Regions from separate parts of the Sphingobium sp. V4 genome, predicted to be linked through region 3. Evidence: predicted binding sites of a transcription regulator. Region 3 holds the regulator's gene; each other region holds the start of a gene.
The links. Region 3 encodes LexA, which represses DNA repair genes until DNA is damaged. Its sites were predicted from a motif close to GTTCCNCNCTTGTTCT; they were not measured.
Positions count from the first base shown of each region.

Region 1 (3,858 bases), on a different replicon from region 3:
GATGCGCTCTGGCCCGTCTGCCCGCTTCACCTTCCGGCGCATGCCGCGCCAGACGAAATGAACCGGCGGATGATCAGGCAGAAGCGCCATGGTGTCGATCGGCTCGGGCCGCCGGAACAGCCGGGCCGGGCGCGGCCAGCGTTCGGGCCAGCGCAGCAAGGTCGGATCGGCCATGGGCGGAATACGGGTGACCGAGCGCTCGGGAATATCGCTCTCGCGCGCAGCAACCCGAAAGAGCCGCTCCTCTCCCACCCTGTTCCCCAATATGTCGACGAGCGCCGCGACATCAGGCATCGTCGTTTCGCCCAGATGTGAGATGGTGCGCAGCCCGAGCGGCTCGACCAGGGGCGCGGAGAGCAGCATTTTCTCGACACCAAAGCCCGGATTGATCGTCTCGATCCGATCGCACAGCAGCCGTCCCATTTGCTTCCTGTCCCGGCTTGGCTTGGCGAGCCCCGCCCGGATCGCCTCGATCCGGTTGTCGACCCGGTGGAAGCGCAAATCCAGCCGGCGCGCGCCAACGCCCGCTTCCTCGAGTTGTTGGCACAGGCCCTCGACCAGCTTGTGCGTATAGCCGGCAAGGGTCTCGGGTGCGCCGATGGGTTCGGCAAAGCGGCGCTCAACCTCGATCGTTTGTGGCGCGGCGACCAGCTCGAAAGGCTCGGCCACACGACCATAGGCCTGATCGAGCCGCAGCCCCGGCATCGAACCGAAGCGCAGTGCCAGCGAGGCGCGCGGCATGGCCTCCAGGTCAGCGATCGTCTCCAGACCCAATTTGCTTAACGCGCTGACGATGGCCTGGTCGAGCCGGAGCGCGGCCAGCGGCAGATCGGCAATGGCCTCCTCGAGGTCCAGCGGATCGATCACCCGCAGCGGATCCGCGCCATAGCGGGCCAGCGCATGCGCAGCGCCATAGGCCGGCGCGCAGACCGCCCGCCCGGCGGTTTCCACCTCGGCCAGCCGCTGCGCCATGTCCTTGAGCAGGCCCAAGACGCCACCATGGGCATAGGCCGCGCCGGTGATATCGAGCATCAGCCCATCGGGCGGATCGACCGCGATGATCGGCGCGTAGCGGCGGAGTGACCAGACAGCGAGACGCTCCAGGCCTTCCCGGTCCGCCTGCTCCTCGGCGTCCATGATGAGGAGATCGGGCACCAGCGCCTGGGCCTGCGTCACCGCCATGCCGATGTGCAGACCGATCATGCGCGCGGCGGCGTTCGCCGCGGTAATCACCCGGCGTTGCCCCTCCATGCCAGCAAGGATCAACGGCGCGTCAGGAGGCGGCGCGCTGCGCCCAAGCCTGCGACGCAGCCGATCCGTCGGCCAGGTCGGCAGGAAGAGCGAGACGACCTGTCGCATCGCAGACTTCCACCAGAAAATCGGCGCTCTCTCCTGCCCGGCACCGTATGAGCTCGACGAACCAGCGATGCCGACCGACGCCCGGCACCGGCAAGGGTTCGGAAGGAACGGCCGTCACCCGCCAGCGCGTTGCCGCGGCGGTTGGTTGGCCAAAGTCCGACGCTTCAGCGAGACGCCGCCAGCGCCGGATCGCGATGCCGATCGTGCCGCTGCTCTCGGCTGCCAGTTGCAGCCGGCGCGAGGTTGTCATGGACAGACGCGCGAGTTCCGCCACCACCCCGCCCAGGCCACCATGGCGCAGCCCTTCCTCGAAACAGGCAAGCACCGCCGTCTCATCGCGGGCCTCGACATAGATGACGCGATCAGGATCAAGCCCCGCCTGCGCAATCGCGGGCGCGAACAGATCGGGCTGCGTCATGCACCAGAGGATGCTGCCGTTCACCCGCGCGAGAATGCCGGCGGTGAACAGCGCGGCGGCCGCGCCATCGGTCACGCCCTGCGCGCCGCCCGCCACTTCATGCAGCGCGCCCAGCGCCAAGCCGCCACCGGGCAGTTTGGCGTCGATCGTCTCCAGCCCAAATGGCAGAACCTCTCGGCCCCGGCGCTCCGCGCCTTCGATCTCGGCAATCTGGGCGCGCAAGGCAGCAACATGGGGGCGCGCCCCTCTTTCCGTCATCGAAGGGCCTCCTTCTGGCTCGCGGTTAGATTCGTTCCTATTTTGTTCCAATCGGTGTATGAGTCAACGGGCGGAGTCGGCGTTCAGGCGCGAACGGCGATACGCTTCTGAAACAAGGCAGTTATTCCCATGGGTGAGACGAGGAAAAAATTAAAGCTGCGGCACGACGTGGATGATCGTTCGACGCCGGAAACGGTGCCGAACGCCCCTCCCGCGCTAAGCGACTCGACCGCGCCGCGCTATCATCCAAGCCATGATCCGCAACTCGTCAGCGATGACGAGATCCCCTGGTAGCGCCCGTGTCGAGATTGCATTGCATGGCGGCGGGCCTCACCGAGATCGCGCATCATCTCAACGCTGAAATGCCTGCGCGCATCGAGCTGCCGCCCGAGACGAAAGAAGGCGCTCTCGGCCTGATCCTGTTCGAGAATAAAGGCCGCCGCATCCTGCGTGGCGTGACCTGGGGTTTTCAGCGGCTGACCCGAGAGATGCGCGAGCGCGGCGAGGAACCCACCCGCGTCGGCCTTGTTGCTGACCTCACCAATCCCATGTGGGATCAGATGGTGGAGGATCCGCGCTATAGATGTCTGATCATTCTCACCCATTTCGCCAACCCCGACGGCGTGCCCGGCGCGCGGACCCGCACCTGGTTTTCGCTAAGGCGCGCGTCCTTCATGGCCTGGGCCGGCTTCTGCCGGAACATGCCAGGCCAAGGCCCCGTTTATGCCGGCATGACCATGGACGCCAATGAAGCGGTGCAGCCGACCAATGACCGCATGCCGGTGCTGCTCGACCCGCATCACTATGACGCATGGTTTCATGGCTCGATCCGGGATGTCATAGGCTTCCAGTTCGACACGCCCTTGGCCGCCGAGCGCTTCCGGGTGGAGAAGACCGAGGACCTCTGGAACAGCGGCAAGCGCCCGCCATCGGCGGACAAGCAGCTCGCGCTCATCTGACATGCACCTCGCCGCCCAGCAGATCGACCTCTTCGCCTCACCGCTGATCCCGGGCCTGCGCTACGAGACCGGCTTTCTCAGCAGCGCGGAGGAAGCGGACCTCATCGCCCGGATCAATACCACGCCGCTTGCCCCGTTCCGATTCCAGCGTTGGACCGGCAAGCGCCTAACCCACAGCTATGGCTGGAGCTATGATTTCGAGCGGAGCAGCTTTGGTCCGGCCGATCCCCTGCCCGCCTGGCTGCTGCCGGTGCGTGATCGCGCGGCGCGTGTTGCCGGCCTGTCGGCGGACGCACTCGTCCAGGCGCTGCTCATCCGTTATGATCCGGGCGCCGGCATTGGCTGGCACAAGGATCGCCCGGTGTTCGAGCATATCGTCGGCATTTCGCTTGGGGGCCTTGCTCCCATGCGCTTTCGGCGTCGGACAGCGGGTGGGTTCGAGCGCCGCACGGTGTCGCTGGAGCCGTGCTCCATCTATCATCTGGCAGGCGAAGCGCGGCATGGCTGGGAACATAGCATCGCCGAGCAGGACGCGCCGCGCTGGTCGATCACCTTCCGCAGCCTCAAACCGGCCTGATGCCCGGCAGCGGAGAAAAGCGCAAATATCCGGTTACGCCTGACGGGCGCTATTTCGTCGTGCGCGGCCGTCTCTGGCGAATGAGCAATCCCGCTCTTGGCGAGGATGAGCGAACCGAGCTTGTCCATCAATTGATGATCGCGCGCAGGAAGGTGGGTGAGGCGCTGCGCGCCAAGGACGAGGGCGCCGAGAAATGCGCGCGGGATGCGGTGGACGCGGTCAAACGCCAGCTTGGCGAACGCGGGCCAGTGTGGTGGGAGGACGGCGCGCCCGACTATAACCGACAT
Region 1 covers NZ_CP081002.1:983,581-987,438, reverse strand. The annotation lists gene K3M67_RS20300 (Y-family DNA polymerase) at 1-1,359, opposite strand, end outside; gene K3M67_RS20295 (ImuA family protein) at 1,274-2,035, opposite strand; gene K3M67_RS20290 (hypothetical protein) at 2,165-2,329, shown strand; gene K3M67_RS20285 (SOS response-associated peptidase family protein) at 2,353-2,994, shown strand; gene K3M67_RS20280 (alpha-ketoglutarate-dependent dioxygenase AlkB) at 2,996-3,571, shown strand; gene K3M67_RS20275 (hypothetical protein) at 3,571-3,858, shown strand, end outside.
Region 1: K3M67_RS20295 (ImuA family protein) is a predicted target of LexA. The motif match lies at 2,069-2,084, and genes of this name have one in related genera.

Region 2 (3,858 bases), 1.3 Mb from region 3:
GCACGCAATCGGGAACGAATGTGCGCCGATCCTTGTAGTTGCTGCATTGTCCGCTCTGCCGGTCGAGCAGGCGGCAGGCGACATTGGTGGGATAGATATGCCCCGTATCCTCGTCCTCGGCCTTGTGCAGGCAGCATTTGCCGCAGCCGTCGCATAGCGCCTCCCATTCGGCACGGTCGAGCTTGTCGAGGGGCTTGTCCCAGAAGTTCGTCACTTGACCCATTTTTCAAGGAAGGCGAGCACCTTGTCAGGTGCGCCCTCGTCCGTATCCGGCGTGCCCGGATCATCCACTGGCACCAGCGCAACCGGCTTGCCGTCGCCATCGAACAGATAGGGCGTGCGGCTGTGGCTGACCAGATAGTCGCTTGTGCCGCCGGTCTTTTCCGGGCTGCTCTTTTCCGGATTATAGATCACCACGAAATCCCTGGCGACCTTCGCGATCTGTTCTTTCGTGCCGGTGAGGCCAATCAGGCGCGGGTGGAAGGCCGCGACATAGGTCTTGAGTATCTCCGGCGTGTCGCGGTCGGGATCGACGCTGATAAGCATGGGCTGCACCTTGGCCGCCAGCGCAGGCTTGTCCTTCTCGAACCGGGCGAAGGCCTGCATGATCTTTTGCAGATCGACCGGGCAGACATCCGGGCAATAGGTGTAGCCGAAATAGACGAGGCGATACTGCCCCTTGTAATCGTCCCAACGCGCAGGCTGGCCATCCTGGTCGGTCAGGGTGAAGGGCGCGCCGATCCTGGCGCCGGCCAATTCGCCCGGCTCGCTTGATCCGCTTGATCCATTGCCACCCGCGCCCATATTGCAGGCGGCCAGCAGGGCGAGCATTGGCAGGGCGAAGGCGGAGACGGCTTTGTTCATGGCGTGGCCAGCCATGCCCTGCTAGGACGCGATTTGCAATGCAACGGGGCGCCAAGATGAAGACGAAGTTCCTTTCCGCTTTCCTGGGTTCGATGGCGCTGGCACTGCTGGTCCCGGGACCGGCCCAGGCCCAGTTTTCGGACAATTATAATTTCCTGAAGGCGGTCAAGGACAAGGACGGTCAGAAAGTCACCGACTTCATCCAGAAGCCCGGCTCCACCGTCATCAACAGCCGCGATGTGTCCACCGGCGAAAATGCGCTCCACATCATCGTCGCCCGCCGCGACGCGACCTGGCTGACCTTCCTGCTCGCCAAGGGCGCCAACCCCAACCTGACGGACAATGACGGCAACACCCCGTTGATGGACGCGGTGCAGGGCCGGTTCGAGGAAGGGGTGCGTACCCTGCTGAGCTACAAGGCACAGGTCGACAAGACCAATGACAGCGGCGAAACGCCGCTGATCCGCGCGGTGCAACTGCGCGACGTCGGCCTCGTCCGCCTGCTGGTTGCGCAGGGCGCCAACCCCGACAAGCGCGACACCATCGCCGGCATGTCCGCCCGCGACTATGCGGCCCGCGACAATCGCACGCCCGGCCTCAGCGAAGCGCTGGACGCCGCCAAGGGAAATGGCGTCAAGCCGACAGGACCTGTACAGGGTCCGGTATTCTGACCACCTAAAAGCCCGATAGTACAGAGACAAGATTATCCGCCCCCGGCGCGGGAGAGGATGATCTGGTCTCTACCATCCCAGTTCCGCTGCATGATCCGGGTCGCCAAGCGCGGTCAGCCGCCGGGCCGCGCGCCGGGCGAAGCGCAGCGTCTCCGCCTTGCGCCGCGCCGCCGCCAGCGGCTCGACCGGCGCGGGCCGCACCAGTTCGGCATCATATTGGTCGGCGACGATCAGGCCCGTGCGAGCAGGCCACAGCGCCTCACTGTCGAACAGAGTCAGGTCGAACCCCGCCGGCACCGCCCAGAAAAAGCGGTCGCAATAATCGAAATAATCGGGCCACTTCATGTCGCCCAGCAGGTCCGCGCGGCTGCACTTGATCTCGACGATGGTGAGCCGCCCGGCACCGTCGATTGCCATGATGTCGGCGCGCCGGCCATTGGGGAGCGGCACTTCCAATATCCCGCTCATGTCATGGCGGAAGAAGAGGCGCAGCGTGCCCCGCGCCACCGCCAGCGCAGTGCCGTCGGTCAGCGGAGAACAGGCATCTGCAGGAACGGTGCTCATGCCCCATATTAGAACATTATGGGAACAAAAGAAAAGGCCGATTCGGTGATCCCGAACCGGCCTACCATATCGTTCGCCTGCGCTCCGCCAGCGATGGGCGGCTATCTCAGCGATAGAAGACGTGATTGTCGATCGACGCCAGCCGGGCCTTGCCCCAGCCCGGCGACACGCGGCGCGCATGGAAATAGAGTGCGCCTTCGGCCAAGCTGTCCCAGCTGTCGTTGGCAGCGATCTGGGCGATGGCGACGGCCTGCCGCCAACCGCGGCCTTCCGTGCGAATCGGGGGCATACCGCCGCCGCGCACGAAGCTGAACTGGCTCGGCTGATAGACGACGCCGCAAAGGCTGCTGGCGAAGCGGCCGGACTTGGCGCGGTTGATAATCACGCGCGCGACGGCCAGCTGGCCTTCCAGGCTTTCGCCCTTGGATTCGAAATAGACCGCTCCGGCCAGGCACTTCATATCGCCGTCCAGCTCCTCGGGTTCGCCTTGGGCGTCGACCAGAGCAGCGAGGCTGTTCGCCTGAAAATCGGAATCGGTGGAAAAACCATTGTCGGCCCTGGGGGCCGAAGCCAGCGGCTGCGCGATTTCGCGCGGCGCGGCGAAGACGACAGCGGGCTTAGCACCGGCGTGGTTCGTCTGGGGAAGAGAAGCAACCGAGGCGACAGATTCACCTGCGATCGACATGTCGGAAGCGGACACCGCAGCGGCGGTGGACAGGGCAAAGGCTGCTAAGATCGCAGCTTTCAGGCGGAAACTCATCGTGGCTCAAAGACATGCGGTTCTTGGCCGGGGCGTCGTCATTTAACCCATATTCACCGCGACGACCGGCCGCCCCCCGTCTGCGTGTTTACCGCGCCCGCCCCCCATTGGGCGAATTCGGCAACCTGCGCGTTGGCGTTGGGCGCCTCTGCACGGCTCATGACGATGAGTCAACGATCAGCAAATCGTTTCAGCGGCGAAGCGTTCCGCTTCTGGGACATCGAGTTCGATCAGCCACAGGTCGGGGTCCGCCCTGCGCCGTCGCGTCACATAATGTGACAGCGACTCCGAACCCTCTGCAGGAGAGGGTCCACAGCGCATCAACGCATAACCTCCGGCAAAGTTCGGCACTCGCTCAAAAAGACCAGTTTCCTGACCTTTTTCAAGTGTTTGCACCAGGATAACGCCGCTGATTTCGTCACCCTTGGCCAGCACCGTCGCGAAGCCGCCCGCCGCGGCGACGCGGCGCCGCAGCGCGCCGACGAGCATGGCGCTGGTCAGCCGGGCGGTGGGATCCGATTCAGGCGCCATATCCCGGGAGCGATGACAGCGGAAATTGCGAGCGCATGAAGGTGCCGGTGCCGCGGCCCACCTCCTCGCCGGTGGAATCGATCAGGCTCGCCTCGGCGACATAGACGCGGCGCTTGCCGCTGATCCAGCGGCCCTCGGCGCGGATTCGCCCCGGACCGATCGGCCGGGTGAAAAGCAGGTTGAAGGCGGTGGTCAGCAGGAAGCGATCGCTGACCAGGCTGTTGGCGGCGTAGAAGGCCGCATCGTCCAGCATCTTGAAATAGACGGTGCCATGCACCGCGCCTGCGGCGTGGAACTGGCTTTCGTCAACGTCAAAGTCGATGACCGACCGGCCAGGCTCGGTAATGGTCAGATCCGACCGGAACATCCGGTTGATCGGCGCGGAACGGTAAAGCTGTTCCAGCGCGCGAAAATGCGCCGCCTCGCCGCTGGGCGCCTCAGGCTGCGTCACGCGCCTCGCCGCCCGCG
Region 2 covers NZ_CP081001.1:2,900,196-2,904,053, reverse strand. The annotation lists gene K3M67_RS14455 (YcgN family cysteine cluster protein) at 1-223, opposite strand, end outside; gene K3M67_RS14450 (SCO family protein) at 211-879, opposite strand; gene K3M67_RS14445 (ankyrin repeat domain-containing protein) at 921-1,535, shown strand; gene K3M67_RS14440 (MmcB family DNA repair protein) at 1,605-2,099, opposite strand; gene K3M67_RS14435 (cell wall hydrolase) at 2,206-2,859, opposite strand; gene K3M67_RS14430 (DUF1491 family protein) at 3,037-3,390, opposite strand; gene K3M67_RS14425 (PaaI family thioesterase) at 3,380-3,858, opposite strand, start outside; gene K3M67_RS14420 (PTS sugar transporter subunit IIA) at 3,828-3,858, opposite strand, start outside.
Region 2: K3M67_RS14440 (MmcB family DNA repair protein) is a predicted target of LexA. The motif match lies at 2,110-2,125, and genes of this name have one in related genera.

Region 3 (3,858 bases):
CGTCGCCGACGCGCAGGCGCGCCTGTTCGCACTGGCGCGGCGCCTGCCGATCGAGATGGTTCCGGTCGGCCGGTCGGTCGGCCGCTGGCTGGCGCGGGACATCCTCGCCCTGCGCGATCAGCCCTGGGCCGACCTGTCGGCGATGGACGGCTATGCCGTGCGCGCGGCCGAATATCCCGGTCCCTGGCGCTTAGCCGGCGAAAGCGCGGCCGGTGCGGCTCACCTCCCCGCGCTCTCGCCCGGCGAAGCGGTCCGCATCTTCACGGGCGCGCCGCTGCCCCCTGGCGCCGACGCCATATTGATGCAGGAAAATGCGACCCGCGATGGCGACCTGCTGCGCGCCAACGCAGATCCGCTGCCCGCCGGCCGCCACGTTCGCCCCGCCGCTTCGGATTTCGCCCGCGACACTGTCCTGCTCCGGGCCGGAACGCGCATCGGTCCGGCCCAGATCGCCCTTGCGGTGCTGGCGGGCCATGGCGATCTGCCGGTCCATGCCAGGCCCAGGGTCGCGCTGCTGTCCACCGGCAACGAACTTGTGCCTCCCGGCGCGCCGACGCCGCCGGGCTTCCTGCCGTCCTCCAACGCGCCCATGCTGGCGGCGATGCTGGCGGACGTGCCTTGCGACGTGATCGACCTCGGCATCATAGCCGACGATCTCGACGCCATGGTGGCTGCGCTGGAACAGGCCCGCGAGGCCGACATCATCGTCTCGACCGGCGGCGCGTCGGTCGGCGACCATGATCTCGTCCGTCCCGCCTTCGCCAAGGCGGGCGGCACACTCGATTTCTGGAAGATCAGGATGCGTCCCGGCAAGCCGCTGATGGCCGGTCGGCTTGGCGGTTCGCTGTTCCTCGGCTTGCCCGGCAACCCCGTATCGGCTTTCGTCACCGGCACATTGTTCCTGCTGCCGCTGATCCGTCACCTCGGCGGGGCGGTCGATCCTCTGCCGCCCGTCGGCGAATCGCGGCTTGCATCCCCCCTGCCGGCCACGGGTGATCGCGACGACTATCTCCGCGCTTGGCGCAGCAGGGACGGAGCCGTATCCGTCACGTCGCAGGACAGCGCCGCCACCGCCGCCATGGCGCAGGCCGACTGCCTGATCCTGCGCCCGGCAGGATCGCCGCCAGCCCTGCCCGGCGACCGCATGACCGTGCTTCCACTCGCGTGACGGACAGAAAAAGGGGCCGCGGAACGGCCCCTTTCTGCTGATCTGTCGGCTTGGTCAGCGTTGCTGCTTGTTGCCCGGCGCCTTGTCCTGGCGGCGTTCGTCGCCCATCTGGTCCTGCCGGTTTTCCTGCTGATGCTGACGGTCGCTCTGACCACCGCCGCCTTGCTGGTCGCGGCGCTGGGACTTGTCCTGATCATTCTGGTTGGCCATTGTCACTCTCCTATACCCTCTGTGGAGGGTGGCATTGAAACCCCCGGACCACGACGCGCGTTCCGCGAAATGCGACCGGCCGTTCGGCGCTTGACTAATCCCCATGTGTTTCCTATGCGTTCCTCATACGTTCCACGGAGGACCGCAGCGATGTTGACGCCCAAGCAGCAGGAATTGCTGAGCTTCATTCAGACCCGGCTGGAGGAGGGCGGCGTGTCCCCCTCTTTCGAGGAGATGAAGGATGCGCTCGACCTGCGTTCCAAGTCCGGCATCCACCGCCTCATCAACGCGTTGGAAGAACGCGGCTTCATCCGTCGCCTGCCCAACCGCGCTCGCGCGCTGGAGGTCCTCAAGCTGCCCGACGCCATGCACCGCCCCCCCGCGCCGGTGATGGCGCCTGCGGTCGCGCCGCAGCCCAGGGTGGCGCCTGCCCTGCCAATCGCCGCCAATGACGTGATCGAAATCCCCCTGCACGGTCGCATCGCGGCCGGCGTTCCGATCGAGGCGATGGAGGGACAGGCCATGCTCTCCGTCCCTGCCGCGCTGCTCGGCGCGGGCGATCATTATGCGCTGGAAGTATCTGGCGATTCGATGGTCGAAGCCGGCATCCTCGACGGCGACTTCGCCCTGATCCAGCGCACGGATGTCGCGCGCGAGGGGCAGATCGTCGTCGCCCTGATCGACGATGCGGAAGCGACGCTCAAATATTTCCGGCGCGAAGGCAGCCGGGTCCGGCTCGACCCCGCCAACTCGGCATATGAACCGCAGATCTATGATCCGCGTCAGGTCCGTATCCAGGGCAAACTCGCCGGTCTGCTGCGCCGCTATAACTGAGATTTTCCGGACCTCGGGCGCACGATCCAGGGATGGGCGTCGCCCGGTCGATGGACGGTGTGAACTTCGCCATCTTGCAGGCTGATGGACAGGCCGCCGGTGCGCGCCAGCAACCGGCGGTCAATCTTCAACCAGCGCGGACGGCACCAGCGCGGCAGGCCCCGATCGCTGATGACGATATCCGCCGCCGCGCAATCCCGTGCAAAGTCGCGCCGCGCGATCAGCATGTCGCTGCGGGTCAGGAGCAACCGCCAGTCTCGACCCGTCCTGTCTCTCAACCCGACTGCGCAAAGGTCCGCTGAACAGCGCGCCTGCGGCAGCGCCGCGATGGCTTCCAGCTCACCGTCATGGCCCGCACTTTCCGACAGCACGTCGCGGACATAGTCTCCCGCCCCGGCGCGCAGGGTCGCCATGCCCTTCTCTATCCGCACCGCCACATGCCGTCCGTCGCCCGTGACCAGGACATCCGGCGGTGACGCCATCAGGGTCGCCGCCATGCCGATGCCCAGCGGCGCCAGCCCCAGCCACCTGATTCCCGTCCGCCACAACAGGCACCACAGCAACCCGACGACGGTCATGCCGAACAGGGTGGCGCCCATGGCCGGCGCCACCATGGTCGCCATCGGACTGGCGGCCACGCTGTGGGCCAGAAGCAGGAGCAGGTTGAGCGCTTGTTCCGTCACCCACCAGGCCGGAGCCCCCAGTCCCACCAGGTCGAGCGCCAGCGCCAAGGCCTCCAGCGGCATGACCAGGAAGGTGGTGAGCGGGATCGCGATCAGGTTGGCGAAGGCGCCCAGCAGGCCCGCCTTGTGGAAATGAAACAGCGCGATCGGCATCAGCACCAGTTCGACGGCGACGCCGGTCGCCAGCGTCACCGCCAGAAGACGGCCGCCTTTGCGAATCATCCCTTCATCACGCGCCGCGGCAAAGGCGCGAAAGCGCGGATGCTCGGCCAGCGCCACCAATGCCGTCACTGCGGCGAAACTCATCTGGAAACTCGGCCCGACCAGCGCCTCGGGCCAGAACAGAAGCACGACCAGCGCGCCGGCCGCCACCAGCCGCAAGGTGATCGCATCGCGCCCCATCGCCAGCCCGCCCAGAACCAGCAGTGCGGCGACACAGGATCTGACCGTCGGCACCTCGGCCCCTGTCAGCAAGGTGTAGCCGATCCCCGCCAGCGCCCCGCCGGTCGCCGCGATCAGCATCAGCGGCCAGCCCAGCACAGCGCGCCGGCTGAGCGCCATGACGCGCATCAGCAGGAAGATCACGGCGCCGATCAGCGCGGTGACGTGCAGCCCACTGATCGACAGCAGATGGGCCAGGCCGCTCCGCCGCATCGCCTCCGCATCGGCCTCACTGATGGCGCCCTGATCCCCGGTCGCCAGCGCAGCGGCGATCCCCTCGACCGGCCCGTCCACGCGCTCCACGATATGGCCGAACAATCGCGCCCTCAGCGACGGCGATGCAGTCGACGGACGCAAGACTTCCACAGGCTTGAGCGCCCTTCCGGTTGCGCCAATCCCCTGAAAATAGGCGCGTGCGGCAAAATCATAGCCGCCCGGCACGGATGGCGGCGCCGGCGGCATCAACCGCACGCGAAACCGGATGCGCGCGCCAGCGCCCAGGCCGGCAGGCACGTCCGCATC
Region 3 covers NZ_CP081001.1:993,515-997,372, reverse strand. The annotation lists gene K3M67_RS05245 (molybdopterin molybdotransferase MoeA) at 1-1,168, shown strand, start outside; gene K3M67_RS05240 (hypothetical protein) at 1,223-1,378, opposite strand; gene lexA (transcriptional repressor LexA) at 1,529-2,212, shown strand; gene K3M67_RS05230 (ComEC/Rec2 family competence protein) at 2,203-3,858, opposite strand, start outside.